Regions from separate parts of the Rummeliibacillus sp. GQ308 genome, predicted to be linked through region 2. Evidence: riboswitches for the same ligand, from Rfam matches in the RefSeq annotation. Region 2 holds a riboswitch; each other region holds the start of a gene.
What was found. Region 2 has a riboswitch for lysine ahead of AC6CHJ_RS16150 (amino acid permease). Riboswitches for the same ligand answer to the same signal wherever they lie in the genome.
Positions count from the first base shown of each region.

Region 1: another riboswitch for lysine. It lies ahead of dapA (4-hydroxy-tetrahydrodipicolinate synthase); the one in region 2 lies ahead of AC6CHJ_RS16150 (amino acid permease).
Region 3: another riboswitch for lysine. It lies ahead of AC6CHJ_RS13930 (transporter substrate-binding domain-containing protein); the one in region 2 lies ahead of AC6CHJ_RS16150 (amino acid permease).

Region 1 covers NZ_JCAXDQ010000003.1:77,467-88,343, forward strand. Annotated here, with positions in the region: gene AC6CHJ_RS12730 (NADH dehydrogenase subunit 5) at 1-831, opposite strand, end outside; gene AC6CHJ_RS12735 (NADH-dependent flavin oxidoreductase) at 1,107-2,213, opposite strand; gene AC6CHJ_RS12740 (D-glycero-alpha-D-manno-heptose-1,7-bisphosphate 7-phosphatase) at 2,530-3,051, opposite strand; gene AC6CHJ_RS12745 (YsnF/AvaK domain-containing protein) at 3,220-4,248, shown strand; lysine riboswitch at 4,336-4,516, shown strand; gene dapA (4-hydroxy-tetrahydrodipicolinate synthase) at 4,631-5,527, shown strand; gene AC6CHJ_RS12755 (cupin domain-containing protein) at 5,590-6,117, shown strand; gene AC6CHJ_RS12760 (hypothetical protein) at 6,274-8,643, opposite strand; gene AC6CHJ_RS12765 (hypothetical protein) at 8,946-9,953, opposite strand; gene AC6CHJ_RS12770 (TatD family hydrolase) at 10,240-10,877, shown strand, end outside.
Region 2 covers NZ_JCAXDQ010000007.1:39,101-49,977, forward strand. Annotated here, with positions in the region: gene AC6CHJ_RS16125 (ABC transporter ATP-binding protein) at 1-315, shown strand, start outside; gene AC6CHJ_RS16130 (helix-turn-helix domain-containing protein) at 446-1,312, opposite strand; gene AC6CHJ_RS16135 (catalase) at 1,912-3,396, opposite strand; gene AC6CHJ_RS16140 (nitric oxide synthase oxygenase) at 3,911-4,993, shown strand; gene AC6CHJ_RS16145 (CynX/NimT family MFS transporter) at 5,052-6,266, opposite strand; lysine riboswitch at 6,461-6,640, shown strand; gene AC6CHJ_RS16150 (amino acid permease) at 6,781-8,292, shown strand; purine riboswitch at 8,497-8,598, shown strand; gene AC6CHJ_RS16155 (xanthine phosphoribosyltransferase) at 8,724-9,317, shown strand; gene AC6CHJ_RS16160 (nucleobase:cation symporter-2 family protein) at 9,331-10,701, shown strand; gene AC6CHJ_RS16165 (SLOG family protein) at 10,794-10,877, opposite strand, start outside.
Region 3 covers NZ_JCAXDQ010000004.1:89,287-100,163, reverse strand. Annotated here, with positions in the region: gene AC6CHJ_RS13955 (YybI family spore inner coat protein) at 168-1,232, opposite strand; gene AC6CHJ_RS13950 (methyl-accepting chemotaxis protein) at 1,342-3,303, opposite strand; gene guaC (GMP reductase) at 3,709-4,692, opposite strand; gene ldmS (L-aspartate--L-methionine ligase LdmS) at 4,980-6,173, shown strand; gene AC6CHJ_RS13935 (hypothetical protein) at 6,365-7,819, shown strand; lysine riboswitch at 7,916-8,102, shown strand; gene AC6CHJ_RS13930 (transporter substrate-binding domain-containing protein) at 8,206-9,057, shown strand; gene AC6CHJ_RS13925 (amino acid ABC transporter permease) at 9,221-9,967, shown strand; gene AC6CHJ_RS13920 (amino acid ABC transporter ATP-binding protein) at 9,988-10,716, shown strand.

The sequences.
Region 1 (10,877 bases), on a different contig from region 2:
CATAATGCCTGTGCCGATTAAGACAGAAAGGCCTGCAATAACAAGTAAAATTATCTGCGCCAAGTCCCCATTAAACAATGGAGAAAAACGAGCAAGCATAATACTTCCCGCATTAACAATCCCAGCATGCATAACAGCTGAAATAGGTGTTGGTGTAACAACAGAATCAAGTAGCCAACGATGTGTTGGCCATTGAGCAGCAGGAATGAGCGCTGACACAAGAAGCAATAAATTAATTCCTGTCTTTTCATAACCAGATAACAAACCTAATGTATCAGGGGTGAGTATAGTTGATAAACGCCATTCGCCTGTACTGTACGCTAACCAGAATAACGCAAGGCCCAGTGCCAGCAAACTAGCTAATAGATAGCCGCGGGATACTTTTGCAGCATGCTGCGCTACCTTCCATTCCTTCCTTAATCCGATTAAGACAGTTAAACAAAATAGTGTTAGCCCCCATCCAATAAATAAAAGGCGAACATCATCAGATAACCATGCAAGGGCATCAGCTGAAGTAGTAATAGTTAAAAGTGCAAAGTACTTGCGGTATGACTTATCGCCTAGCAAATAATGGACACAATATCGCTGAACGATTAATCCAATTGTCAAAACAAACAGAGACCAGAGCCATGATAATGAATCGAAATGCAATACTCCTAGGAAATAATCTCCTTTAGAAAAAATAAGACCTAATAAAGCGGCAATTGGTGCTAATGCCAGCATGCCGATATGAATGCGAATGAATCGAAGCGGGACTTGCGGATGCAGGATACACAATCCGCTCCCTAGAGAAAGTCCAAGAAAAATGAGAAACAATAGTGGCCACGACATCCAAAATCCCTCCTTTTTTTACATAAAAAAACCGACAATTTCATCATTTAAAAGGCGCAAGGCACTATTAAACAAAGAAATTATCGGTTTACTTTTAACGAACCCATCTTGAATGGGGATTAATCGTCTACCTTTAATATTCATTCTTCCTTTTAGAAGAATACCGTATTATAGTTTCATTTTTTCAAAAAACCATATCGCTATAGCTCTTTGCTAAAATGTTCTATAACTAATTCATTATTAGTAGCATACTATTTGTCAAAAATTCTGTCAAGTCAAGCCTTCATTCCAGGAATCCAATTCGGTCTTTTTAGAGCTCCCCACATCGGGTCAGGGATCGCTAATTCTTTCTGCATAGACATATCCATTTCTGTTCTAATGGATGACGGATTTTCTTGCGCTTTTTGTACCCAATCCGGTTCAATTAATAATTCGCGGCCTAATGCCACAAGATCAACACCTGTCTCCAATGCTTTCACTGCATCATCGAAACTATAAATTGACCCTACTCCAATCAAAGCAGTCCGGCCATTGATCGTTTCTATTAACAGTTGGACACGTGTTTTTTCTTGGTCGCCAGTAAAACGATGCGGCTTCGCGAAGAATTCCATATGCGATACATGCAGATAATCCAGCCCTTCTGCGGCCAAAGCATCTACAAGTTGGATAGTATCATCCATTGTAATCCCGTTTTCTTCAGGTTCTTCAGGTGAGAAGCGATAGCCAATGATAAAGGCTTCCTTAGCATGCGTTGCAGCCACTTGTTTTACCTCACGTAAAACCTCTAAAGGAAAGCGCATACGATTTTCAATTACTCCACCATATTCATCGGTCCTTTTGTTCGTGTGGGCAGAGAAAAATTGTTGCAATAAGTATGTGTTAGCTCCATGAATCTCAACGCCATCATAGCCTGCTTCGATCGCACGACGCGTTGTTTCGCCATACGCTTTGACTGCCTCTTTTACTTCATCAGTTGTCATGGGTCTTGGTGTTGCATTGTCTGGATAAGCGACATCACTTGCACTTACGATTTCGCCATTTGGTACCTCTTCTGGAATAGAACGTCTTCCTCCGTGGAAAATTTGAAGCACTGCTTTTGCTCCTCCTGTATGAATCGCATCAGCCACGCGTTTTAGGCTAGGGATAAACTTGTCATCATATCCGGCAAACTGTCCTGGAAAGCCTTTACCGTTTTCTAATACATGCGTGCAGGCTGTCACAATCATACCGACGCCTTCTGAACGGCGTGCATAATAAGCAACCTCCGCATCAGTAACGGTTCCATCGGCATTGCCAGAGTAGTTCGTCATTGGTGCCATCACGACTCTGTTGCGCAATACTACTCCGTTTTTCAAGGTATATTCTTCAAATAAATCTGCCATACATATTGACCTCCTATTTTTCATTTCTTCACTAATTTATCGTATTCTGCAAGTAATCATGTGTCAAAGAATTGAAACTTTCTGGGAAGGCCCCTCTTACTAGTTCACGTTCTCCAATAGTTTTGTGATTACTGAAAAACCCTGAGTTGTATATTTTAAAGATACTAATTTGATGTGGAGATGAAGTGGGAATAGCTGCGTTTTGCTAAGAGTAGTGGTAAGCCCTGAGTTGTCTTCGCTAATCCAACTTCAGCTATTTCGCTGAAAAACAACTGCAATTCAATTTCTCCCGCCCTCTTAGTCTCCTAACATGGAATTACTGATGTGTTATAATCCATTCTGCCGCTTCGCTCAAGTCATTACATACTGCATCGGCTAGTGGATCGCGTTCACCTAAATAAACTGTTTTCGCCCCTGCTTTCTCCCCCGCCATTATATCTGTATCGGTATCACCAACCATAAAGGATTTTGATAAGTCAACTTCATATTTTTTTGCTAGGTCTTCAATTAACTTGCTGTTAGGCTTTCGGCAAGCACAACCAGCTTTTGGTTTATGTGGACAATAGACTGCCTCATCCACACGGGCTCCCTGTTTCTTTAACTCCTCAATCATATGCAAGTGGATTTTTTTCAATTCCGATTCTTTCATATATCCAAGACCTACACCGCCCTGATTGGTGACCACAAACACAAAATCAAAATAGGCATTCAATTTTTTTATTGCTTCAGGAACACCTGGCAAGAAATATAAATCTTTCGGTTTGTTCACAAACTTTACCCTCTTGGTTAGTACCTCATTAATGACCCCATCACGATCTAAAAATACGGCTTTTTTCATATATATAAGCACCTTTCTTTAGCGTTTATCTTCTTCATCATTGTCACATTTTACTAATTCTAAAACAAACATTCTTTTATGCTTAAGCGTTTCGATGAAAGAGATTCGGGTATATTTATGTTGTAATCGCATATCAAAAAAATGAAACAAATAATGGAGGTAATACACATGGATAAAAAAGTATTAGGAATTTATAACTCAAGCGCGGAAGTGATTAAAGCTATTGATGAATATCGCCAAAAAGGATATGCAACTGACGATTTCTCAATTGCCCTTAATACAACAAACTTCCCTTCTGCTCCATCAGTCGTAAAAAATGAAACAGGTGTACTAACAGAAGATGTCGGCGGTCGCAATATGGAAGAAGATGAAGGTTTCTTCGATCGCCTAGCAGCAGTATTTAAAGGTGATTTCCACACAGATGTGGACCATGCATCTTATTACGAATATTTCTTAACACTTGGCTTTGATGAAGAATCTGCTCGTCGCTACGAACGCGATATTAACGATGGCCGTATTCTACTTTTAGCAAACAAAGAAGATGATGCCCTTTTAGGCACTGCTGACCCACTAACACCAGTAGACAACCAAGAGGCAAATGTAGGTCTTGATACCACAGTAGCTACTAATGATACAGTGGATGTTAATAATACAGTGGCAGATGAGCAAACATTAAAATTGCGCAAAGAACAACTTGATGTTGAAAAAGACCAAGTACAAACTGGTGAGGTTGAAGTTCACAAAGATGTTGTGGAAGAACCACAAACAGTCAATGTACCTGTCACACACGATGAAGTGTATGTAGAAAGACGAAAAGTTACTGATGAAGCAGCTGCCACTACAGATGCTTATGCTCCAATGGGTGAAGATGACACCATCCGTATTCCAATCGTCGAAGAACAAATTGAAGTGACGAAAAAACCAGTGGTAAATGAAGAAGTAGTCATTGGTAAAAAACAAGTGACCGAAACAGAACAAGTCACTGATAATCTAAAACGCGAGGAAGCACGCATTGAAACGACTGGTGATGCTTCTGTCACAGATAGCGATGTAGATGATGCAAATCGTGGTGCTATTACCGAGCAAGAACTATACGATCCTGCTAATAAGCACGATAATGACCTTCAAAAAGACAATCTTGATGATACGCTTACAGCTGGCAATATGAATGCCAATATTAAAAACAGAGAAATATAATAATATTTGGCTTTCTATCTTGTAAAAGCATAGCTAGACTGCTATACTTTCTGTAATTGAATATTCACTTATTTCAATATCTTTTGAAATAAGGATAGAGGCGCAAAAACCATGAGTAAGCTGCAAGAGGATGATGAGATCCGACTACTGCAGTGGAAAGGGGAATTTGCCGAAGCTTAGAGAAACTCATATTTCTCTATTGCTGGGCCTGCTGTTGAATAAACACAGGACTGTCATGTAGGAAACTATATGGAGGGCTATCGTACGCATGGAGATGACTTTATGAATTCTCGCAGCAACGTAGTCACATCACGTTGCTGCTTTTTTTGCGTTATTTTCTATACTGCCCTTCTCCAAAAAATGAAAAGGAAGTGGAGAAGCAATGAATTTTGGAAGAATTATAACGGCGATGGTGACCCCATTTGACCAACAAGGAAATATTGACTTTAGAGCTACTCGTGAGCTGATTAATTATCTTATCGAAAACGGCTCAGATGGCATTGTGGTAGCTGGCACTACAGGTGAATCCCCTACACTCACAACGGCAGAAAAAATCAGTTTATTTCAATTTGTCGTAGATGAAGTAAACCATAGGGTTCCTGTTATTGCAGGCACAGGATCTAATAATACAAGGGCATCCATTGAACTGACTAAGTCTGCTGAAGACATAGGTGTGGATGGAATTATGCTTGTTGCACCTTACTATAATAAACCATCACAAGAGGGCCTTTATCAGCACTTCAAAGCAATTGCGGAATCAACACAGCTACCAATCATTCTCTACAATATCCCTGGAAGAAGTGTTGTCAATCTATCCGTTGAAACAGTCACTCGCCTTGCCGCGATTAATAACATCGTGTCCATTAAAGATGCGAGCGGAAACTTGGATGCAATGGCTGAACTCATTACGCAAACACCCAATGATTTCAGTGTCTATACAGGAGAAGACCATTTAACGCTGCCATCTCTATCGATTGGTGCTACTGGCGTTATTTCCGTATCCTCCCATATTATTGGAAATGAAATGCAAGCGATGATGGAAAAGTTTAAAAACGGGGATGTGATGGAAGCTGCGGCAGATCATCGTAGGCTCCTCCCTGTATTCAAAGGATTATTTAGCGCACCTAACCCTTGCCCTGTAAAAGCTGCTCTGAATTTGAGAGGAATAGCAGTAGGCGGTGTACGTTTGCCTTTAATACCCCTTAATGAAGAAGAAACTACTGAGTTACAGCATCTATTGCAGTCTGTATGTAAAGAAGACACAGCTTTAAGAAGCTAACTTAAAATAGGCACCAAAGTTCCGTAAGAAGCGTACAGTATAGTAAAAAAAGGAATGATGTTTTGTATCACTATCATTGTCCATCTTGCGGAACATCCCACGGCTATTATCCGAATAGCCCCTCCCCTTACCAGTTTCAAAATCAATACCAGCAAACCTACCAAAGTCCGAATAGTGTTTATTTAAGAGATTATGGTCCAACACCTTTTGCTGTCAATATAGACACAGCAACAAAACAAAATACGAACTACCGCACAGCGCTGTGGACCGGTGAGCATTTACAGCTTACGCTGATGAGCATTCCAGTCGGAGGAGATATTGGTTTGGAGATTCATCCGAATACGGATCAATTTATTCGCATTGAAGAAGGCGAAGGCCTTGTACAAATGGGCAAAAATAAACAGTTCTTAGACTTCCAGCAACCAGTGCGGGATGATTATGTCTTTTTTGTTCCAGCTGGTACATGGCATAATCTGACCAATACAGGCAACAAACCAATTAAGCTGTATTCGATCTATGCCCCTCCTAACCATCCACGTGGCACGGTCCATCAAACCAAAGCAATCGCCGAAGCGGAGGAACCTCAATAAATAATCATTAAAAAAAGCAGCCTCCTCCTTAAGGACGGTTGCTTTTTTTTAGATAAAGGATGTTTGTACCGTCAACTCTCCTTCTTTTAAATTTGAACAAAAGAAAGGAGAATCTTTTTAATCAAGATTCTCCTTTTCTACTATTATAGAAGTCGCTTATTTCAATGTAGCTGTAATGGTAATAGAAGGATCGTCCATGGATATGCTATAACGTCCTTTCTTTACCGTATAGACAAATTCACGCGGCTTGTCCCCAGTATCGAATGGTACATGTTTAATTAGTTTATGATTTTGATCATAAAAACGCATTTTATTATTACCATATTGAGTATGATTTGACGTTAATACAAATTTAAATTTCGTATCTTTTTCAACGTTCAGCGTATAAAAACGATTGTTTTGATTCGGTTCATTCATTTTTAATTGTGGTGACGTTTCATAGTAAATGCCCACATGCCCTGGAACACCTTTTTTTGTAGATGTCATCGATAATGAATACTTGCCATTTGGCGCATTGGTTGAGAAAAATGTTCTCGAAATTTTAACGACTGGATATGTTTCACCTGTTTCTTTATTCGTCAGTATCAGATTTTCAATCGGCGATTCAAATGAATTTTCGTTTTCTAGTGCATACAGCATGATATGTTTATCAGTTGTTAGGTTAAGATCAACGGATGGTGTAGAATGTTGATAGTACGGCAATTCCACTGCTCCATCTCTACCAGGAAGAAGTTCAGCCATAGTCGTATAGTTATATATTTTTTGATACAGTTTGAAATGGTACGGTGCATTCGGTTCCCCTTGCACTGCCACATAGCGCATACCTTTTTCGAGATAACGTAATTTTTCCGGTACTTCTTCATCCACATCGTTGATTTTTTCTTTTGCGTCACTCATCCAAAAAACCTGATTTGGCACATCTGCATTTCCAGTAAAGTAATAGTTTCCTTCTACTTGATCAACATTGATAGCATAGTATGCAAAGCCCTTGTCATCAAAAGTCCCTGTTGCTTCTTCATTCACAGCTAGTGGTTCATATGTTGCTGTGGCAGAAGGTTGATCAAACGATATTTTTTCATTAAGTTCAGCGAAGCCTGCGATAAGTTCTTTTTCTAAAGCATCCGTGTTGATTGTTTCTTGTTGCTGTGCTGCTTCTTTTACAAGTGCACGTCGTGAAACTTTGCTATCTCGCAGTACTCTCTCGGCTCCCTTCGTATCAAATTTCACATTAGGATATTCGGGTGCTTTTGCGGCCGTAAACACAACATTTGCCGCCAATACTTGTGCAGTTAAAGCATCGATTTTTTGTTGTATTGTCGCTGATTTATCAGTAGACACTTTTTCAAATGCTTTAGTTGCATTCTCTAACGCAACATCTTCACGCGAACCAACTAATTCACCCTTTCTGTAAATATTCCCTTTATATTCCCCATCTAAAATCTCGCCATTCGCATGTTCAATCTCTTGTCTACCATATAAAAAATCTAATTTTTCTCTGATGGCTTTATCATTCGCTATAGTTGCATCTGTATGCTCTAGCTTTCCTATAATCTTTTTTAAATCGTTCATTTGCACTGTTAGTGTTAGATAGGCATCATGAGAATCTGATTCATCTTCAGTAATCCATTCTACATAGTCTCCAAAAATTGCATCGAAATGCTCTGTATAGTTTTTCAGTAACTCTGCAATTTTTGTATTTAACACTGCTGAATCTATTTTTGACGCTGTACTTAGCTTTTTGACTTTATCTAATTGTTCTAAGTAGTTTTGTGTACTTACACTGCGTATTCTCTTTCCGTTTTCATAAATGTACCCATCAATAGAACCATCTGCAAGCATATTATTGTAATAATATGTGCTTCTACCATCTGAAATCACTTTATTCTTAGGTGCAGGCAGCCCCTTTTCGTATAATTTGCCCTTATAAAGCATTGCTTGAGAAATACGTCCATCTTTAAATAAATAAGTTTTCTTTTTATAGCCGGCAAAATGATAACCTTTCGATAAAATACCATTTGTATAAAGTCTCAAACGATTAAAGTTATAATAATCATGATCGTTGTCGTAAAAGTATCCAATAACATAATCACCTTTTTTTATTGATTTATTTTCATACAATTTCTCGTTTGAATTGACAAAAATCCGTTTTGTTAAAACACCATCTTGGTAATAAAGGTCATTCAACTCACCTACAAAAAAGCTTTTACCTTGAATCAATTTTCCATCTTTAAACGCATATTTATAATCACGTGTTATATATAAACCTTTTTCAAGTTGCCCATTACGATATAGCTTTAAATTTTTTCCGCTACCATATTTAACGCGGCCAGGTGCTAGTGAGCCATCTTTATATAAGCAACCTTTATATACTTTGTAACCTTTCATTGGCTTACCCGTTGCCTTACTTAAGAGTACGCCATCTTTTAGTTGTACAGTAGCTGCGGCTGAAACAGTTGTGGTCTCAATTGTTCCGACAGATGACAGTAACATAGCTGTTGTTACTGCTACTAAAGTTATCTTTTTCATAAACAGAATCCCCTCCAATATATTCCTGTTATTATACCATTTTACCAAAATAAAATATCTTTTGTTTATTTTGCTATATTTTTTGTTAAATGAACAAATCAGAAGTGGTTAAATCACGTTAAACGATTAAATATTATACTAACCAATTCAGACAACAAGCCAATTCAGAGTGTATTCAATCTGTGTACTTGTACAGCACCCACGCAGCACAGTCCATTCTTCTTCTTTTAAAGTTAAACATAAAAAAGGAGAATCTTTATACAAGATTCTCCTTTTCTACTGATTTAATTAGCGAATACCTTTTATTTTGGTGTAACTTTAATAGTCAAAGGAGCTTTGAGGCTATAACGGCCTTTTTTCACGGTATAGACAAACTCCCGTTTATCAGTTCCTTCTGCGATAGTTGCTTTTTTCACTAGGTGATGGTTGTGATCGTATAATAGCATTTTTCCAAAACCCGTTAACTCAAATTTAAACTTTGTATCTTTTTTGACGTTCAGTGTATAAAAGCGACTTTCTTGATTCGGTTTATTAATTTTTAGATGAGGTGTCGTTTCGTAGCGAATCCCTGCATGTCCTGGAACACCTTTTTGCGTAGGTATAATCGACAATGAATACTTGCCGTTTGGCGCATTTGATGAGAAGTGTGTTGTCGAAATATGAACGACAGGATATGTTTTACCTGTTTTTTTATTCGTCAACACTATATTTTCAATCGTTCTTTTAAATGAATCTTCGTTTGATACCCCATATAACATAATATGTTCATCAGTTGTTAGGTTGATGTCAACGGACGGGGTTGAATATTGGTAATACGGTAATTTCACCCTAGGCGTACTTAAAGCATTTGGGCCAGGAGGAAGTACTTTCATTGTCGTATAGTTATATGTTCGTTGGTATAGTTTGAAGCGGTATGGTGCATTTGGTTTCCCTTTTACTGCCACATAATAAACACCTTTTTCAAGATAGCGTAACTTTCTTGCGACTTCTTCATCGCCATCATTGATTGTTCCTTTTGTGTCACTCATCCAAAAAGCTAGAGTTGACACTTCATGATTTCCAACAAAGTAATAGTTTCCTTCTATTTGATCGACTTTGATAGCGTAATATGCAAAGCCTTTGTCATCAAATGTTCCCTTTGCGACTTCCCCTGCAGCTAGTGGTTTGTACGTCGCAGTAGTAGAAGCTTGTACGAGTATGCCATCTTTTGATTGTCCAGTAGCGGCGGCTGATACGGTTGTGGTCTCAGTTGTTCCGACCGTTGATAGTAACATTAATGTTGTGACTGCTGCTAATGCTATCTTTTTCATAAAATGAACCCTCCTCCAATATCTTCCTTTTATTATACCATTTTAGCAATATACAGGATTTTTTGATATTGTTTTTACATAAAACAATTCCATTTAACTATATGTTTTTGTTTAATTAAAATCTTTTACCCTATGTATGGCAAGTTTGTACTGTTAGTTTGTATGTGATTTATACAAGTCTTTCGCCATGGAAACAGGTTAGTGTAATCGAAACAAAGCAGAGTAAACGATTAAACATCCCTTATCATCTAGGGTAAAATAGAGTTAAGCTTTTAGGAGGGATAACATGGACTCATTAATAGATATTGGGCTTAATCTTGCGGACAAGCGTTTTTCAAAGGATACACAAGAAGTCGTAGAACGTGCGGTCTCAAGTGGAGTCACTCATATGATTCTGACTGGTTCAAGCATAAAAGGAAGCCAAAAAAGCCTTCGATTGGCAAAAGAATTCCCTAACACTCTTTTTTCCACAGCGGGCATCCATCCACACGATGCTTCTGAATTTAATGGACAGTCAATAGAACAGTTACGTGGATTGGCTAACCATCAAGAAGTGGTGGCTATCGGTGAATGCGGTCTTGATTTCAATCGTATGTACTCACCTCAAGATATACAGGAGGACTGCTTTATTGCCCAATTAAACCTTGCACGGGAAATGGACTTGCCTCTCTTTCTTCATGTAAGGGATGCTCATCAGCGGTTTTTAGAAATAATGGACAACCACCAAGACTTGATTAACCGTTCTGTTGTTCATTGTTTTACAGGGAGCGCTGAAGAAGTGCAGCAATATGTAGAGTTGGGCTTCCATATTGGTATAACAGGTTGGATTTGCGATGAGAGGCGTGGGAAAGAGTTGCAGGAGGCAGTAAAATTCATTCCACTACATCGCTTAATGGTGGAAACAGACGCACCATATCTGACACC
Region 2 (10,877 bases):
GACATTTTATTTTTAGATGAGCCAACGACATATTTGGATATTACATACCAAGTAGAGATATTAGATTTATTAACAGATTTAAATAAAAAGTATGGAACGACGATTGTGATGGTGCTGCATGATATTAACTTGTCTGCACGCTATGCAGATTATTTGTTCACAGTAAAAAATGGCCAACTCATTGCAGAGGGGGCGCCTACTGAAATTATAACGGCAGATTTAATTAAAGAAACCTTTCAGTTGGATTGCCAAGTTATTAACGATCCAGTATCTAATACGCCACTTATCGTTCCGATTGGTCGTCATCACGCATGAATTTTAGGCTAGAGCCGAATAAATAAGACACCTCACTTTTGCATTAGTAAAAGCGGGGTGCCTTTTTAATATGTAATAGCCCGATCATAAATACGTTTGGTAAAACCAATTCATTAATAGCTGAGGGATTTTATTTAATAACGGCCAGTTTTTCCTCTAAGTATAATTCATGATTGTTAGCTAAATTGATATCACCTAAAAAACGCATAGTTTGAATAGCATTTTGTGCCATTTCGGTACCGATTGTTTGATTGCCAGAAGCGATGTTATAGATTCCTTTTAAAAACATTAGCTTTGTTTTTTCAAAGTAAAAATCTGTGCCTTCGGAGATTTTCTCAACATATTGTATGAACTGATGCGTTTCTTTCCCCTTATTTGCTTCTACGCAAAAGACTATAGTGTTTAATAGTACCTTAATAACTTCTTCGTTAAATTTCTTTATATTTTTATAAACTTCCGTTTTTTGGGTTAACTCTTTAGAAAGTGTTATCACTAAATCTTTATTTAATATATGCATTGTATTGCCAAACAGCATGATTTCGTAAAATCCCCAATTATCTACACTAAACAGGTAGTCACTTATATTAATTAAATCATCTTTCTGAAAGATGATGGTTGGATCTAAATTATGTGCTAATGCTTTGATCATAATTGAATTATATAGGTAACTGGTTATATTATACTTTAACCACTTTCCATGTTCTTCTTCTTCTATCTTGAGCAATAACGCTAGATCATTATTTTCATATGCACGTTTAATGTTATTCAATATGTTTTCCAGGTGAGTCGGTTTATAGTCGTTCGAAATAAACATAAATTCTTCTAAAGTTAAATTTAATCTATCGAGCAATAAGGAGAACTTTGATAAAGAGATATCTGAATTTCCACGTTCAAATTTTGATAGAAAAGATACACTGATAATTCCTTTAGATACTTCTTTTAATGAATAGTTTTTGCTTAATCTAATATCCCTGAAAACATATCCTAAGTAATTCATTTTTCTCACTTGCCCCTTTATATTTTACTATATGACAATTTTAAGTTTTTTGATAAATTAAGTATATAATATCTATGATGAGATAAAAAATAGAGAAAAGGTCTTATTGTATCTAAGTCTATTTACATTTCTTATCAGAAAGAAAATATAAAGGAATAAGGGGGATATAACAATGAAGAAAATGAATTTAAAACACCTATTAAATGTAGGATTAGGTATTCTAATTATCATTGGAGCTGGAAAAGCGAGTTTTCTAGCTGAAACTCTAATTAAATAAAATTCAATTTTAAAACAATGCGATAAGAAGTTCTTACTTTCTTTTATTTGTTCCCTTAAAGATAGTAGAATCTCATGGTTGTCATATTGCTATTTATTTTATTGAATTAATTTGTTAATCAAGTTATCCTTTGTTATTTTCGTCAACCTTATTTATTCTCCATTGGCTGTTTCTTTCCTACATTCACAAATCGTAATAAATGGCAGCCAAGATTAAAACTTTTTTCTCGAAAGGGATAACTACATATATGAAAGTGTTAAAAAAGCTGTATCACTCAGAGGAGTGATACAGCTTTTTTGGATATGTTGTCGAGTTGTTTAGATTAGTGATATTGAATTTCTTTGTTGACATCAATGTTATTGATATCGATGCCCATTGCTTTTGCAACGCCTGCACCATAAGCAGGGTCTGCTTTATAGCAGTGGATAATGTGGCGTTCTTTAATGAAGTCTTCCACGCCTTCCATATTGCGAGCTGTATTTTCAAATAAGCGTTGTTGTTCTTCAGCAGTCATGATATTAAATAATTTTCCTGGTTGTTCGAAGTAGTTAGAGTCATCTTCGCGGAAATCATAAATATCTGCTGGACCTGCTTCTTCAGCTGGGTTTTTGAATTCAGGTTGTTCTTTCCATTCACCATAGCTATTTGGCTCATAGTGAAGTGTGCTACCTAAGTTGCCGTCAACACGCATAGCGCCATCGCGATGGAAGTTATGCACTGGGCATTTTGGTGCGTTTACTGGAATTTGGAAATTATTCACACCTAGGCGGTAGCGTTGTGCATCTGCATAGGAGAATAAACGAGCTTGCAACATGCGGTCTGGTGAGAAGCTAATACCAGGCACTACATTTGATGGTTGGAATGCAGCTTGTTCTACATCAGCAAAGTAGTTTTCTGCATTGCGATTTAATTCAAATTCTCCTACTGGAATTAGTGGGTATTCAGATTTATACCATACTTTTGTTAAATCGAATGGATTGTCGCGGTGGTTACGCGCTTGTTCATCTGTCATCACTTGGATAGACATTTTCCATTTAGGGAATTCGCCGCGTTCGATTGCTTCGTATAAATCACGTTGTGAAGACTCACGGTCATTTGCAACTACTTCTGCTGCTTCTTGGTCAGTGTAGTTTTTAATTCCTTGTTGTGTTTCAAAGTGGAATTTAACATACACGCGCTCATTATTAGCGTTAATCATTGAATACGTATGAGAACCAAAACCATGCATATGGCGGTAGTCAGTAGGAATTCCACGGTCGCCCATTACATATGTGATTTGGTGTAATGCTTCGGGAAGATTTGTCCAGAAGTCCCAGTTGTTATTCGCGGAACGCATATTTGTACGAGGGTCGCGTTTAACAGCATGGTTTAAATCAGGGAAATGCATGGCATCACGGAAGAAGAATACAGGTGTATTATTTCCGACTAAGTCCCAGTTACCTTGTTCTGTGTAGAATTTTAATGCAAAACCACGGATGTCACGTTCTGCATCAGCAGCACCACGTTCGCCGGCTACTGTTGAGAATCGAGCGAACATGTCTGTTTTCTTGCCAATTTCAGAGAAGATAGCCGCTTTTGTATATTTTGTAATATCGTGCGTTACAGTAAATGTTCCGAATGCACCTGATCCTTTTGCGTGCATACGACGTTCAGGAATCACTTCACGGTTAAAGTTTGCTAGTTTTTCAATTAAATAAACATCTTGCAATAGAACTGGACCACGTTTGCCTGCTGTCATTGAATTTGTATTGCTTACGACAGGTGCACCAGCCGCAGTTGTTAATTTTTTATTTTGGTCGTTTGCCATTCATAATTCCCCCTTAAATCTATAGAATTATCTCTTCGAAAATAACTATAACAGAGTCATAGCTAAATGTAAATTATAATAATTATTTTTAAGGAATTTATATCTTAAAGAATAGAATATAAATAATACGGTGTTTGTCAATTAATTTGCTTCCGTAAATTGTGGGAAATAAAAGTTGATAATTCAACGTTAAACGTTGCCAGTAATACAGTTTAGATGTAATTTAAATGGTTTGGAAAACATATTTTATTTGACTTCTTTTATTATATTAACTGTATTAACAACTTATTTATAATAATTACTATTATCATTGGGAGGCTATGGATAGGTATAAATGAAAATATATATCTATTACTATACGCTATGAATACATAACCAAATCTATTCCTTTTACCAACATTGAATAAGCTGATGCTATTTCTCCAATTCTTTATAAATGAATATATAATCTACATATTTTTTCACTGATTTTTTTGATTTATCATAGGGGTAATGACAGGTCGAGGAGGACATAATGGCCATAATAGATGAAGCAGTCGCTTTTTTGACTTTATATTATAAAGAGAATCATTTGCCGGATGAGCAATTAGATCATCGTTTGAAAGAGGTACGTCAAGAATTAGAGGAAAATGGAAGTTATAAGCATACTCCTGAAGAATTAAGCTACGGTGCTCAGGTAGCTTGGAGGAACAGCAATAAGTGTATAGGTAGATTGTTTTGGAAAACCCTTCAGGTGAAGGATGAACGGGGTGTATTAGAAGAAGAAACTATTTTTCAAAAATTGATCAATCATATTGAATATGCCTTCAATAATGGGAAAATCAAGCCTGTTATCACAATTTTTGAGCCTGGCCGTGTCCATATTTGGAATCATCAATTGATACGCTATGCGGGTTATGAATGTGAAGATCAAACCATTGTGGGTGATGCGGATTCGGTTGCTTTTACAAATGAGTGCTTAAAACTTGGATGGAAAGGGAAGGGAGGGCAATTTGACGTGTTGCCTTTAGTTATTCAAGTTGATAATCAGCCACCTAAGTTCTTTGAGATTCCTTCTATATACATAAATGAAGTGGAAATCAGGCATCCGGAATATAGCTGGTTTTCTGAGTTGCATTTAAAGTGGTATGCAGTTCCTATCATTTCAAGTATGCCTCTTGAGATAGGGGGAGTCGTCTATACTGCTACTCCTTTTAACGGTTGGTATATGGGAACGGAAATTGGTGCAAGAAATCTTGCAGACGAAAATCGTTATAATCAGCTTCCTTTCATTGCGAAGAAGATGGGTTTAGATATGCGATCAAACACAAACTTGTGGCAAGATCGTGCACTAATTGAATTAAATGAAGCCGTTTTGTATTCCTTCCGGGAAGATGGTGTCAGCATTGTGGATCATCACACTGCAGCACAGCAATTTAAACGTTTTGAAATGAACGAAGAAGCGGAAAATAGAGATGTGACAGGCAATTGGACTTGGCTTATTCCGCCTCTATCGCCGGCTTTAACGCATATCTTCCATAAACCGTATAAAAATAAAAAGAACACTCCATCTTATATGTATCGGCCATCACCTTTCAAAGGGGTGGGAGACAGATAAAGCAGAGAAGAATAAGAATGAAAAAGCGCTCATTAGCTACAAGCTAATGGCGCTTTTGCTATTGTTCTTTCGTTACAAATCGGTCTTTAGCAGAAATGAATGCAAAGACGAACAAAAGGACTGTGACAATAAGATATAAGCTGTTCGCAGCATGCCAACTATTAAAGCTATCATGGATAAAACCATATAGTACAGGTCCTACTGCAGCGAGCAAATACCCGATGGATTGTGCGGTGCCTGAAAGTTCAGCTGCTTCTTGAGCGTTGCGTGAACGAAGAGAGAAAAGCATCATAGAAAGACTAAAGGATGCCCCTCCAGCGAATCCAATCATTAACATCCATAACAATGTAAGCTCTGTCCAATTCATAAATATACCTGCGAAGCCTGCAAAGTAAAACAGTGACAATAATGCAACGAGCGGTCTTTGGTCAGCTTTTTTACCTGCAAGAATCGGGGTTAAAAAAGTCATTGGCAATTGTGCTATCTGTAGAATAGAAAACATCCATCCCGCTTTGCTCGGGCTCATGCCTTGGGTTTCAAGCAGCCCTGGAATCCAAGTAGCCGTCGTATAAAACAACAGGGATTGTAGCCCCATCGTGAAGGTGATAGCCCAAGTAAGAGGATACTTCCACATAGGTTTAGTGCGTTGAGAAGGTTCATTGTTGTTTGTCACCTTCACATGATTCTGCAGCTGCGGTAACCATACTATGATAGCGAGAATGGCCAGAATACCCCAACAGGCAAGAGCTCCCTTCCATCCGATTGTTGTTTCTGCTATTGGATTGCTCACGCCCGCTGCTATACTGGCGGATAGGTTCATGGAAACAGAATAAAGTGCTGTTAATAATCCTACTTGAAGAGGAAACTTTAATTTAATAAGAGCAGGCAAGAGGACATTGCCAAATGAAATAGCAACTCCGATGATAATCGTTCCAAAGAATAAGAAAAAGATACTGCCCGCTGAACGCATTAAGATACCTATAGCCAAAAGTATTAAGGCTGATAACAATGTTCTTTCAAATCCAACACGCTGTGAAATTTTAGGGACAAATGGTGAAATAACTGCAAATGCAAGCAAGGGGATAGTTGTAATCAATCCCGCCCACACATTTGATATAGTGAGCCCTTCTTTAATATCTGCAATGATAGGGCCAACAGCAGTGAGAGGGGATCGCAAAGTTGTGGCGATAAAGATAATACCGAGCACTAAAAGCCATGTTTTTTTGTCCCATGACAGCTTCTTGTTTCGGTTCGTAGCTTGTTCTGAAGCCAAAGGAAATCCTCCTTTTGAATTTTTAATAGATATTAAAAACGTACAGGAATCATTTTGCTTTATCAATATTTGTTTTACAAAACATGTCCCCTTCTTTCTAAAATATAGTAATTTTCTATTTACCCTTGTAGTCATGTGCTTAATATATTACAATGTAGGTAACTTAAAACTATATATTGCATGCCTCATCCAATAGATGAGGTAGAGGTCGCGGTATTCATGAGTATAATCGACGAGGCGAGAAAGCGTTTAGGACTCGATTAAAAAGGGAATATTGCCGAAGTACAAGCAAGCTTTTTATTGCTAGTGCTGGGGCTGCTATCGAAAGGTGCAGAACTGTCACGCCAATGTCGGCGTGTTGAGCTATCTTGATCAAGGTTGATGGGGAATTCGGACGCCATCTCAGTTATATATGTGATGGCTTTTTTATTTAAATTTTAGCTGTTATAGACAGCTGCGAAGAATACCTTCAGCTCGACCTTTTCTTGCAATGAAAAACGGAAAGAGGAGAGTTATGAATAGAGTAGAAACACATACAAATGCAGGAATACGAACAAACATTAAACATGATTCTCATTCAAATACACAACAGAAACTGAAACGCAGCTTAAAAAGCCGCCATATTTCCATGATTTCACTTGGCGGTACAATCGGTACAGGCCTACTTCTAGCAAGCGGCAACTCGGTTGCAGCAGCGGGTCCCGGAGGAGCATTGTTAGCTTATGGACTAATTGGTGTAATGGTATTTTTCCTTATGACAAGTTTAGGGGAAATGGCCGCTTATATGCCTGTATCAGGATCATTCAGCACGTATGCTTCCAAATTTGTTGATCCTTCATTAGGATTCGCGCTTGGTTGGAATTATTGGTACAACTGGGCAGTAACGATTGCAGCTGAAATTTCAGCTGTAGCGATTGTTATGAAATATTGGTTCCCACATACACCTTCATTTATTTGGAGCGCTGCATTTCTTATAATTATCTTTACTTTAAACTTTTTGTCAGTGAAAAGTTTTGGCGAAAGCGAATATTGGTTTGCGCTTATTAAAGTGGCAACAATTATTATATTTATCATCATTAGTTTCTTAATGATTTTTGGTATTCTCGGCGGACATGCTCCGGTCGGATTTACTAATTTCTTTAAAGGCGACGCGCCTTTCCATGGTGGATTTTTTGCTACATTAGGCATTTTCTTAGCTGCAGGCTTCTCCTTCCAAGGGACAGAATTGCTTGGGATTACAGCTGGTGAAACGGAAAATCCTGAAAAAACAATCCCACAGGCTGTGCGCTCGGTCTTTTGGCGAATTCTATTGTTTTATGTTTTAGCTATCTTAGCGATTGGCTTATTAATTCCTTATACGGATGCACGTTTAGCAAATAGCGATGACGTGGCAGTAAGTCCTTTTACATTAATATTTGAAAATGCAGGCATTGCCTTTGCTGCTTCTGTGATGAACGCAGTTATTCTTACGGCGATTCTTTCAGCCGGCAACTCAGGGTTATATGCAGCATCTCGTACATTACGTGAATTAGCAGTGGAAGGTAATGCACCGAAGATTTTCAAAAAGCTAAACAACCGAGGTGTTCCTGTTGCAGCACTTGTTTTAACAGTAGCAGTGGCTTGTTTATCCTTTTTGGCATCATTTTTTGGATCTGGAACAGTGTATATCTGGCTTTTAAACGCTTCTGGTATGTGCGGTTTCATTGCATGGCTTGGTATAGCGACCAGCCATTATCGTTTCCGAAAAGCATTTGTGGCACAGGGCCGTGATCTCTCAGAGTTGCCTTATCGCTCTAAATTTTTCCCGTTTGGTCCGATTTTTGCCTTTGTCCTTTGTGCGATTGTTATCTTAGGACAAAACTACACAGCGTTTACAGGCGACCATATTGATTGGTATGGCATCCTAGTATCCTATATTGGCTTGCCAATCTTCCTTATTATCTGGTTTGGCCATAAACTGAAATGCAAAACAAAGGTTGTACGTCTAGAAGAGGCAGATCTGACAACGAAACGCCAAGTACAATAATTTAAATCTTGAAGGCTAATCTATCAACGTTGGTAGATTAGCTTTTTTGTTGTGAATTGAGCCGTTTCGTTTTACATAATGTTCGCTTTTTAAATGTTTCTATCAGAATAATTAATCTGTTTATTCGGTTTTGGGTTATTTACCAACACTTACAAAGAGAATTTATATTGAATTTTACGTTTTACATGCTATAATAAAGATAATCAAAATTACATAACATTCACTCATATAATAGCAGGGATATGGCCTGCAAGTTTCTACCAGATTACCGTAAATGATCTGACTATGAGAAGCAATCTAGTAAATAGTTTGTTCATTACATTCTATTTGCTATTACTTTCGACAATAAGTCGAAGGACTTTGCTCCACTCGTAGATGATTGGATGTATTAGTTCTTCGGCTTTTTTGTACGTAAAAAAGCAGAAGTGCTAATGAAAAGAAGGGAGTTCCTCGTGTTGAAAGCACTTCAGGATAAAATCGTAAACGAAGGGAAAGTAATATCAGAGGGAGTTTTAAAAGTAGATTCTTTCTTAAATCATCAGATTGATCCACAATTGATGAAAAAAATTGGTCAAGAATTCGCGGAGCTTTATAAAAATGAAGGAATTACAAAAATATTAACAATCGAATCATCCGGCATAGCACCAGCTGTGATGGCTGGCCTTCTATTAGAAGTGCCTGTAGTCTTTGCACGTAAAAGCAAATCGGTGACGTTGATTGATAACCTATATACAACTGAAGTATATTCATTCACTAAGAAAGTAACTAGCACGCTGACAGTGTCAAAAGATTACTTAACAGAAGATGATGTAGTACTTGTCATTGATGATTTTTTAGCTAATGGCGAAGCAGCTAAAGGCTTAATTCATCTTATCGAACAAGCAGGGGCAACTATTAGCGGTCTCGGTATTGTTATCGAAAAGGGATTCCAACAAGGTGGTCAGGTTTTACGCGACAAAGGATATCGAGTGGATTCACTGGCAATTGTTTCATCATTAGAAAACAAAGAAATCCAATTTTCTTAGGAGGCGGCAAAGAATGAACAAAGCAAAACTTGCAACACTGGGCATTCAACACTTATTGGCGATGTATGCAGGTGCTATATTAGTGCCGCTTATAATTGGTGGGGCGTTAAAGTTTAATACAACACAACTAACGTACTTAGTTTCGATTGATATCATGATGTGTGGGATTGCTACATTATTGCAAGTTGCACGAGGCAAAGTATTTGGTATTGGCCTTCCTTTAGTGCTCGGGTGTACGTTTACAGCCGTTACACCTATTATTGGCATTGGCGACAAATATGGCCTTGGTTCAATTTATGGTGCGGTCATCACTTCAGGCTTAATTATTGTTTTGATTTCAGGTTTCTTTGGTAAACTGGTTAAATTCTTCCCTCCGGTTGTGACAGGTAGTGTTGTAACAATCATCGGAATTACATTAATTCCAGTAGCTATCAACAATGCGGGCGGTGGACAAGGAGCAGCTGATTTCGGATCTGCTTCTAACATTACACTTGCGTTTGGCACGCTTCTTGCGATTATCTTGTTATACCGATTCACAAATGGATTCTTTCGTTCGATTGCGATACTGATCGGCCTAGTACTTGGCACAATTGCGGCAGGTTTTATGGGTAAAGTTGACTTTACTCCTGTAAAAGAAGCAGCATGGGGCCAAATCGTAACGCCATTTTACTTCGCAACACCAGAGTTTCACGTTGTACCTATTATTACTATGACGCTGGTGGCTCTAGTATCTTTGGTTGAATCAACAGGTTCTTATTTTGCATTAAGTGATATGACTAATACGCCAATTGATGATAAAGCACTTGCAAGAGGATATCGTTCAGAGGGCTTAGCTTCTATTATCGGTGGAATCTTTAACTCATTCCCATATACCGCTTTTTCACAGAATGTAGGCCTTATGCAATTGACTGGCGTTAAAAATCGTGCAGTTATCTTTATTACTGGTATCTTTCTTGTAACATTAGGATTCTTACCTAAAATTGCGGCATTAACGACAATTATTCCAACTGCTGTGCTTGGTGGGGCTATGATTGCTATGTTTGGCATGGTGGTTTCACAAGGTATTAAAATGTTAGGCTCTGTTATTGGTGAAACAGAAGGTAACCCTATGATCGTTGCATGCGCGGTAGGAATGGGGCTTGGCGTGACTGTAGTTCCCCAAATTTTTGACATCTTACCTGAAAGTGTACGTATATTAACAAGTAATGGCATAGTGGCAGGAAGTGTAACAGCAATTGCAATGAATATAGTCTTTAATATGCTTCCTTGGGGCCGTAGTGAAAAGGTAAAATCAAGTTCTTTGGATAGTTCAATGAAAAGAGAAGCCGTTTCAACTAAAGGCAAAGAGCTTCCGAAAAATAAGAGTTATGGTCAGGTTCATTAGTACAAATCAGTTTCCTTCTATTAATGAAGGAGGAATTTAAAGAATAAAACGGTGCCCTTCTTCAACATCTAGAAAATGTTGAGGAGGGGCATTTACATTTCCCACTTTTTCATTTGTTCTTCCTCAGCGATTAATTGCAGGTCATATGCATTTATTAAAAGAATTTCATAGTCAAA
Region 3 (10,877 bases), on a different contig from region 2:
TTGGTGAGCGGGAAGAAGTGTAGGCTCAATACCTGTTTTTCTAGTACCTTTTTTCATTGTCTCTCTTTTTTGCCTACACATTTGTTTTTGCCTTTTTCGTAAGACGATTTTCAAAGAGGAATGTTTTGGCAAGATATTTTGCAAAATTTCTCTCCTGTCCTAATAGTTTATTGGCGCTTTCCTTCTCGACCTTCTATAGAGACATTTTGTCTTACAACTACAAACTGTTCACCATCCCACTCTAATGTACTTTGAACATAGCCTAAACGGTCAGCGTGATACCTGCCTGCAATGCTTTGGAATGCCAAGAGACTATAGACACCATCACGGTCAAAATCGATTGGGTATAGGCCGCTTATTGGATCCACCCAACCTTCAATCGGTTCTTTTAATTGGCCATTTGGCTTGTATATTTCTGAAAGATAAGATTTTCCTTTATAAGTAAGATCGATTTTATACTGTTTGGGCGGTGCTGAGCTTGTAACGCGCACTTTAAAGCCTTCTTCATATGTTACTTTATAACTTGATTTGTTATTAAAGCGTTCGTCGTCGAATATTTCTTTAAATACTCCATTTTGATAAGAAAAGATTTTCGTGAAAATAATACCACCGCTCCCACCAGAATCCACGGTTACAAGGATATCCTGAGCTTTGTCCCCAGTAAAGTCACCGAGAAAGATGGTTGGGCTATAACCTTTCATATCATTAAGTGATATGTTAACAGGAATGCCTTGCGAGTGATTCATAATCTGTAGCTCTAGGTTCTGCCAAAGCGGGCTATCAGGTTGCTTTTCACCTGTGAGGTAGACGGTATCTATTAATCCATCTCCCGTAACATCTCCATAAGCTTTCGTAATGATGAGTTGTTGAGAAGGGGTTGTCTGCCGCTGGAATCCATTAGACGTCCACGTTAGTGTATCTAAGTAAGGAGGAAGATTGTTTATTTTCCATTCAATGACTAAATCCTTTTTAGTGCTTTCCTTCTTTTTTACTGCATATAATCCTGCAATATGGTGCTGTTCTATTTTGAGGTGGACGAGCGGCTGCCACTGGAAATTTATTTGCTTTAGCATAAGAAGAAACGTGTTGCCCCTATAGCTATAGGCGCTAATCAGCTCTTCAATTGAGTCACCGTCTACATCGGCATGCAAAATAACAGGACCTGTTTCTAATTCTAAAATAGCAGCTGTCGGCGGCAAAAAGTAACGTATAAAATGCAAGTCATTATTCATATCAATCCCACCTTTTTAATTCACTTTATGCAGCATGGCCCATTCATATGAAGAGGAAGTGATAGAATAAAAACCTCCTCTATAGATTGTTCTATAAAGGAGGTATCTCTTAATTTGTTTTAAATTCACCAATCATGTTTTGTAACTCTTCACACATATTGAGAAGTTGATTTGCGTTTTCCTCCATTACTTCCATTGAAGTAAGCGTCTCTTCTGTTGAAGCAGCTACCTCTTCAGATGCTGCTGCATTGTCTTTTGCATGATCATTTAATGTAATAGCAGTAGCCGATACTTCTTGAATAGAGGCAGAAATTTGCTCTGTAGTAGCCGAGACATTTTCAATTTTTGGTGTAATTTCTTGCATGCTTGAAATAATAGCTTCAAATTGCATTGCTGTCTGTTTGGAAATGCTTAATCCTTCTTGAACGTTTTCTAGAGTCGAAGCCATATTTTTTACAGCTTCTGATGAATCTTGCTGTACCGCGTGGATAAGATTTGCGATCTGTGATGCAGACTGTTGTGAGCTTTCTGCAAGCTTGCGTACCTCTTCTGCCACTACAGCAAAGCCCTTGCCATGTTCACCTGCGCGTGCGGCTTCAATCGATGCGTTTAATGCAAGCAAGTTAGTTTGACCAGCAATATCGCCTATGATATCTAAGATTGCACCAATCTCCTTAGTACGATCATATAGTGACTTTATTTTTATATCCGTAGCAGATACAGAATGATGGATTGAATCCATTTGATTCACTGTATGCTGGATGGATTCTTCGCCTGTTTCTGCTTGTTCTGTCGCTTGTGAAGATAAAACAGCGACTTCATTAATGCTTTCTGTAATATGGCTGATGCCATGAGAGATTTCTTCAACAGCAGTAGCGTTTTGCTCAATGCCAGTTGTCTGATTTTCTGTATTGATAGTTACTTGCTGCATGGCAGAGGCAATCTGTTCTGAAGCAGCGATATTTTGGCTAGCACTTGCCGATAATTCTTCTGATGATGTGCGGACAAGCGTTGTGCTCGATCCTACTTTTTGAATAAGAGTGGCAAGATTATTCTTCATATCATTGAATGAGCTAGAAAGCTGTCCAATCTCATCCGTAGAAGTGATGATAATCTCCTCTGATAAATCGCCTTTCCCCATTTTAGAGGCACTTTCTTTTAAACGATTGATTGGCTTTATAATAGACCGAACAATATACCAAATGGCAAATGCACCTAATAATAAGAATATAATTTCTACTATAATATCTAAGTAAAGTGTAGATGCTGCCGCTTTATCTGCTTCTGATTTGAATGTGGTGCCGACAACTTTCCAACCTGTTTCATTATTTGTGAGGTATATGATATTGTGTTCTTCTGTCTCTGTCTGACCTTTTGCTTTATTTAATACTTCCTTCATATAAGTTTCTTTAGGAGCTGATCCACTATCTGCCTTCGGATCTGCAATATACTTTCCACCATCACTTAATAAAGAAATAAAACCTAGCTTTCCAATTTTCACTTGGTTTGAAATGTCTCTTAAAGCATTGATTTTAATATCAATGCCTATGACGCCTGATCCGTCTGCTAATGTTTTTGTAATAGTTACCACGTACTCGCCAGTTGAAGTTGAAGTGTAGGGCTCCGTAATTGCCACATCTCCTGACTTATCCTTTGCTTCTTGGTACCAAGGACGCTCTCGTGGGTCATAGTCTTTCGGATATGTAGCATAAGGCATACGGATCATTTCGCCTTTTTCTGTACCTACATAAGCCATTGCTGTCTCAGGATGTTCGTTAATATATTGATTTAATATCTTTCGAAGCTCTGAATCCTTTGAAGAATCGATTAAACCTTTAGAAATGTGTTTAGATAAATAAGTTGCATCATGGATTTTAGGTTGAATAGTATTCGTTATATTTGTATTCAACAATTTAATAGTAGAATTAGCGCTATTCAGTTGTTCCTGCTTAATTTGTGATTTTGTGCTACTGTAAGAAATCGTAGCCATCAGCAACGAAGGAATAATCAAGAAAATTGAAAAAGCTCCAATTAACTTAGAACGCAGACTCCAGTTAAATAATTTTTTCACTCGCGTTTACCTCTCTTATACTAAAACTTTAATATGCTGCAAGAAAGTTTAGTGACTACTTTACTCGTTGGAAGTCCGCTGAGCATTCATTAACCAAATTACTTTAAGGGTGCTGATTCCTATCAAGACTTTTGGGTTCACTCATGTTTTTAGAAAAGGTTAAAAGCCTAAGCCGTGTGGATTTTAGATCCTTTATTTACCTTATTCTGTTATGTACATAGTGCATATGAGTGTCTTTTACCTTAATTGCGAGCTAATTTTATCACATAAAGAATCGTATAGTGATAGTTTTCCAAAATATTTATCGGATAATAGTAAATATTTTTAATAATGGGTAGAAAAAAACCTCTACGATCAGCATATGGCATGACGTAGAGGGCTTTTTTATTTGTCTGATAAAGAAAATTAATATGTTTTATCTCCGTTGAAAATTGAATTTTTTACAATTACATAATCAACATTGCGAATTGCGTCTAGTTTTGTACCGCCTGCATATGAAATAGATGACTGTAAATCTTGTTCCATTTCAATTAGGGTGTCTTTTAAATGCCCTTTATGTTCAACATGCAATTTTTTGCCTTCTACATTTTTACGTTCCCCTTTTTGGAATTCAGATGCAGAGCCAAAGTATTCTTTATATAGTTTGCCGTTTATTTCGATTGTTTCGCCAGGTGATTCTTCATGACCAGCGAATAGAGAGCCAATCATCACCATAGAAGCGCCAAAACGTACAGATTTAGCAATATCACCGTGTGTGCGAATGCCACCATCAGCAATAATTGGTTTAGTAGCAGCTTTAGAACACCAGCGAAGTGCAGCTAATTGCCAACCGCCTGTGCCAAAGCCAGTTTTAATCTTAGTAATACATACCTTACCTGGTCCAATGCCTACTTTTGTTGCATCTGCACCAGCATTTTCTAATTCTCTAACTGCTTCTGGTGTTCCAACATTACCTGCAATGACAAATGATTGAGGGAGATGTTTTTTAATATGCTGGATCATGTTAATGACTGCATTGGAATGTCCATGAGCAATATCAATAGTAATGAATTCAGGTGTTAGCCCGTCTTTTTCTAATGTCTCAATAAAGTCATATTCTTCCGATTTAACACCAACGCTGATAGATGCGATTAAACCGCGTGCATGCATATCTTTGATAAAGTCTGCGCGTTGTTCCGGATTAAAACGATGCATGATATAGAAATAGCCATTTTCAGCTAACTGGATTGCTACCTTTTCATCAATAATTGTTTGCATATTTGCAGGGACCACTGGAAGTTTAAAAGTATGTCCGCCAAGTGTCACACTTGTATCACATTCTGATCGACTATTCACAATACATTTTGCAGGAATCAACTGAATATCTTCGTAATCAAATACATTATCCATAAAGGAACACCCCTAAAGTCGAATATTATTTTTTATTTATTTATAAAACGTTCGCCATTTGATAATTTACATTATTTTTAGTTATTTGTAAAGGTCTTTTAGATTTTAGTTATCTTTTTGAAATATAGTTTCTTGTTAGAGAGTAAGGGGTAATTAATAGCATCCTTGTAAGGGATTTTTGAAAGCTATACAGCTATATTGCCTAAAGAAGATTCAATCAACTGACTGAAACACAATAGATACTAAAAAAACAGCCATATCATGGTTATAGAAAAGGAGAAGATTATATGGATCAGCTAGTCGTGAAACCAACCTTTACATTGAAGCAAATTTACGGAGAGGACGCCGTTTACAGCCCAAGACCATCATATAAAGAAAACCCATGGATGTCCCAAGATATGGAACAATTAGACTTTTTAACAGCTAGAGAATTAGTTATCTCAAATTTGCCAACGCTGGTTCATAAAGCCACGCAAACAGACAAAATCAAAGAACTGTTCGAAATAGTAGGGGTAGAAATTCCTGAACAACCCTATCAATATGGAAACCAAGAAGAATATGAAGCTATTTTGCACAAGTGGAGTCAAGAGAAAAAGAAAATAGTTTTCCATTATTTATATGATGAAGATGAAATCAATCGAGAGTGTTATTGGATGGATGCAGAAATGTTTAATTATTTGAACTGTAAGGCCAATATTGATGCTATCATTCCAAAAAAGTATGTCCCTAAACGAGACGTTGTTTGTATAAATCAATTAGAGGAAGAGCTTAAATCATGGAAGCTACCGCTTATTTTAAAACAAGGTGAAGACTTGCCTTCATCAGGGGGCTATGGCGTGATGATTTGTCACACTGACGATCAGCTAGCCGAGGCCATCCACAAGTTTAAAAGTGAAGATGCGAAAATGGTTATTGTTGAAGAGTGTCTTGATATTGAAGAAAATTATTGCTGCCAATACCTTTATTCTAAGGAACTAGGGATAAAATTTATTGGTGCATCAAAGCAAATTACAGATGACAACGGAAAGTACAGTGGTAATGTGCTAGTAGAAAATGTACCGGAAGAAATCATTCAGGCAGGTCGAGAAATTATGGACTGTGGCGTAGAAAAAGGGTTTATCGGTGTAGCGGGGTTTGACCTTGTAATAACAAAGAATGGGCAAGTAAAAGCTATCGACTTGAACTTTAGACAGAATGGTTCTACATCCATGTTATTGCTGCACGAACAACTTGGAAAGCCGGTAAACAAGTTTTTAGCTTACCGATCAAATGATCAACGTGATGCATTCTATACAGCGATAAAAGAGTATGTAGAAAAAGGCGTACTATTCCCATTAGCCTACTATGATGGAGATTATTTCGAGGGGAAAATACCATCAAGATTTACCGGAGTCTGGTATGCAGATTCAATCGAAGAAATTGAACGGTATGAAAAAGAACTTATGGAAAAAAATGTTTTAGAAAACGGACCAGAGGATTAAATCCTCTGGCTTTTTTTTGATTTGTTTAAGCCCAAACGTATTATTTATGGTAGAATTTTTTAGTAGTAGCACTGTAAAATTAACAAAGAAGATCCTACTTTTAGTAGAAAGAGCACTTTTATTATAGATGAACAATAATAACCAATTGATAAGTAGATATAGAAAATTAAATGAATATGGGGAGAAAACCAATGAAGAGCTGGGAATTTATATTACGCGATTATATGATTGGACGTCCAGTCATTGCTATTCAGTACGATGAGGACGATCCAACAGTTGGAGAAATTGTTGACTTAAATAGAGAGCTGCCTTACGGGCAAATTGAAGTAACAGAAGACGGAAAATTAGCATCACTTTTAATTGAAATGGAAGACATCCTGGAACACAATGATGTGTCACTTGATGAGTATGAAGAATTAACCCAAGAGGATTTAATGGGAATTGCGGAAGATTTTATAGATGAATTCTATCAAAAGGATCTTACTTTCCGCAGTATTTCTGAATGGAATGGTGAATCATACTTGTTAACGTTTGAAGCAAAAGATGTTGCACTAAATCTATTCTTGCCTAATTCAGGTGTGACGTTAGAAATAAATAAACAAGGTTTTATCCTGTCGGCTACTTTTAATCAGTCATATTATCAGTTAGCCTATCCAGATATTCAGATTTCTGCTGAAGATGCTAAGGAAATTCTTTTTGAACAACCGCTTGTCGAACTTGCGATTACAGACTTGAATGGGGAATTACAGCTTCTCTACAAACCAAAAAGTGGGACTTTTAGAGTACATGTAGACGGTAGTCTCCAATACGAAGAAGATTTTATGGAATATGGGGAGCAAAATGCGAATTCCTTTGAGCCCGTTACAGTAACCGAGAGCGTAAAGACATTGCTTGGTGTAACTGATGATATGCAATTGATTGAGGACGGGGCGAATCGTTTTTGGTATACAGGCAGTTCGAAAAACATCGATGAAGAAGAACCTGTTATTAAAATTGAAAACATAGATTCTATGTTTATGGAATACGAATCGCTGGTAGAGTGGGAAGAGCAGAAAGAAGAACTGCCAGAAGCTACATTAGCTAATAAAGCAAAAATGTTCCTAGAGGCGATTGTGGGGGATGTCCATGAAAAGTACCTGTTAGAAGTACAGCAAGGGGAAATGGAGTATTCGTCATATGGCATAATAACAGAAGAAGACTTGTCAGAAGAGGAACGACAATTCTTTGAAGAGTTGGAGTTAGAAGAAGAGGATGAGTTTGACGCAGACTTTGACTTTGAGCCATATACAACATTTTCATTTATAAGACAGCATAAGGGTGTCCTATTAAGTGATTACACCATTCATATCAATGTAGGGAAATATACGGGGATTATTCGTGAATGTTCGCTGCTGTTGCCAAACGAAGGGAAGTTAAATACCCTTGACATTGTACCAGTCCTGACTTTAGAGGAAGCCGACGCTAAATTTAAAGAACAGCTGGAAATGCATCTTGCACGAACTGAGGTCAATGATGAAGAAGATGAAGACCTAATAATATACGATTTGACTTATGAAGCCGAATTTCCAGTTGGAAAAGAAATCATGGCTATTAATGCTATGAGCGGGGAAGTCTATTATGCAGAAGAAGAATATGAGGAAGATTGATGGATAGAATCTTTTAAATTGTTGAAATATTATTGACATACATTCCATCCCTATTGTAGACTGTTTAAAACATAACTAAATATAGCCTCACTTATACGGTGAGGTAGAGGCGCAGTATTTATTAGTTCTTAGTGGAGTTAGAGAAAGCGATGAGTCTAAGAAGAAGGAAATATTGCCGAAGTGTGTAACAAGTTTCTCATTGTTGCATGCTGGGTCTGCAGTGAATAACTGCAGGACTGTCTCAATAAATTTCTATGGTTTATTGAGTTGTGCTATCTCAAATTGGGATATAAGTAGAGGATTTAGGACTAGAATTACGTAGCCCTGAGTTCAACTCGGGTCTATAATTCTAGTCTTTTTTATTTAGAAAAAAGGGAGAGATCAATATGAAAAAAATAGGAACACTGTTATCAAGTATTTTACTAATTGCTGTGTTAATTCTAACAGGGTGTAGTTCTAAAGAATCAGGTGATGCAAAGTCTTCAGGCAGCAAAGGAAGCGACACATTTACAATCGGCATGGAAGCAGGTTATCCGCCATTTAACTGGACGCAAGGTGACGATTCTAATGGTGCGGTTGCCATTCAAGGGAACGCTGAGTATGCAGGTGGGTATGATGTTCAAATTGCCAAAAAAATTGCAGATGGCTTAGGGAAAAAACTTGTCATTTCTAAAATGGAATGGGACGGTTTAGTGCCAGCTTTAGCTTCAGGTAAGATAGATGCAATTATTGCAGGAATGTCTCCTACTGAAGAACGCAAAAAGACAATCGACTTCTCTGACAATTACTACACATCTCATCTAGTAATGGTCGTTAAAAAAGGAAGTAAATATGAAAATGCCACTTCAATTGAAGATTTTAAAGGGGCAAGAGTAACAGCTCAATTAAATACATTCCACTACACAGTTATTGATCAAATTCCAGGCGTAAAAAAACAAACAGCAACGGATAATTTCTCCGCTATGCGTGTGGCTTTACAAGCAGGCAAGATGGATGCATATGTTTCAGAGAAACCAGAAGCAGTATCGGCAACTTCTGCCAATGATCAATTTAAAATGGTTGAATTTAGCGAAGGCAAAGGATTTAAAACAGCGGCAGAAGATACACAAACAGCAGTGGGTATTCCGAAAGATAGCAAATTAACAAAGAAAATCAATGAAATACTAAAAGGCATCTCAGAAGAAGAGCGTACAAAAATGATGGATGATGCCATTAAACAACAACCAGCAGCCAAATAATGCAAAAGTTAACTTAGTGAAAGTCCTCTTCAGCTTTCACTAGCTTTGCATCAATTGCGCTTTAACATGTAACATTCACGCCAAAAGGATATGGCAATGATTAAAGCTTGTTATACGAGAGACATAAGCATCTGTTAAGGCGCTGTTTGGAGGAGGAAAATAGATGAGTTTAGAATGGTTTATAGAGATTATCGTCAATAATTGGCCAATGTTTTTAAGAGGCGCATGGATGACGTTGCTCATTGCGACAGTTGGTACAATTTTTGGCGCCTTAATTGGCTTAATCATCGGTATTATTCATACAATCCCGAAAAGCAAAAGTAGAATTAAAAGAGTATTTTTAAAATGCGTAAGCATCATTTTATCGGTATATGTGGAATTTTTCCGCGGAACCCCAATGATTGTGCAAGCGATGGTTGTTTACTTTGGTTCTGACCTGATATTTCACATTGATATGAACCGTACATTTGCGGCAATGTTCATTGTTTCTGTCAATACAGGGGCTTACATGGCAGAAATCGTACGAGGCGGCATTATTAGCATCGACAATGGACAATTTGAAGCAGCACGCGCGATTGGTATGAATCATTGGCAAACGATGGTTCATGTCGTTTTGCCACAGGTAATGCGCAATATTTTGCCAGCTACAAGCAATCAATACATTATGAATATTAAAGATACATCAGTGTTAAATGTCATCGGTGTTACCGAATTATTCTTCCAAACGAAGACGATAGCAGGCAATAACTTCCGCTACTTTGAGTCATTCTTTGTCGCCTGTATCCTCTATATGATTATGAATATTATAGTGACGCAAATATTAAGATATTTCGAAAGAAAACTTGCCGGTAATGCAACATACCAACTGATAGATAACCAAGAAATGCTGAATGGACAGAAGGCATCTTAATAACAGAGAAGGGGGATTCTATGGAAAATATTATCGATATCATGCATCTCAATAAATCCTTTGGATCACATGAGGTATTAAGAGATATTAACTTTTCTGTTAAGGAGGGTGAAGTAGTTTGTGTGATTGGCTCTTCGGGCTCAGGAAAATCAACACTGCTGCGCTGTATTAACTTGCTTGAATCACCCACTGGCGGAAAGATTTTATATAAAGGACAGGATATACTGGACCAAGGGCATAATTTAAATACATACCGTACTCACCTCGGCATGGTATTCCAGCAATTTAATCTATTTAATAACTGTGATGTATTAAGCAATTGTATGGTTGGACCAATAAAAGTGTTAAAGCGGCCAAAGGAAGAAGCGAAGGAAGTGGCAATGAAATATTTAAAGGTTGTCGGGATGGATCGTTACAAAAATGCTCGTCCCCATCAGCTTTCAGGCGGCCAAAAACAACGTGTAGCCATTGCCAGAGCCCTCTCTATGCAGCCTGATGCGCTACTGTTTGACGAACCGACATCTGCCTTAGACCCTGAGATGGTAGGGGAAGTCTTGAAAGTGATGAAAGAGCTGGCGAATCTAGGTTTAACAATGATTATAGTGACACATGAAATGGAATTTGCAAGGGAAGTTTCCGATCGTATTGTCTTTATGGATCAAGGTGTTATTGTAGAAGATGGCAAGCCAGAAGAGGTATTTAATCAACCTAAGAATGAGCGTACAAGGGCATTTTTGCAAAGAGCATAACAAAATACAGGGAACCATTAAATGGTTTCTCGAAATCATAAAAGCTCATTGATCAAATGAGCTAACAGTTAGACGATATCCACGCCCTTAGTAGCGTGTATATCGTCTTTTGTTGTTTATATGACTTATAAGTTTCCCCGTATTTTTTCATTCTAGTGCAA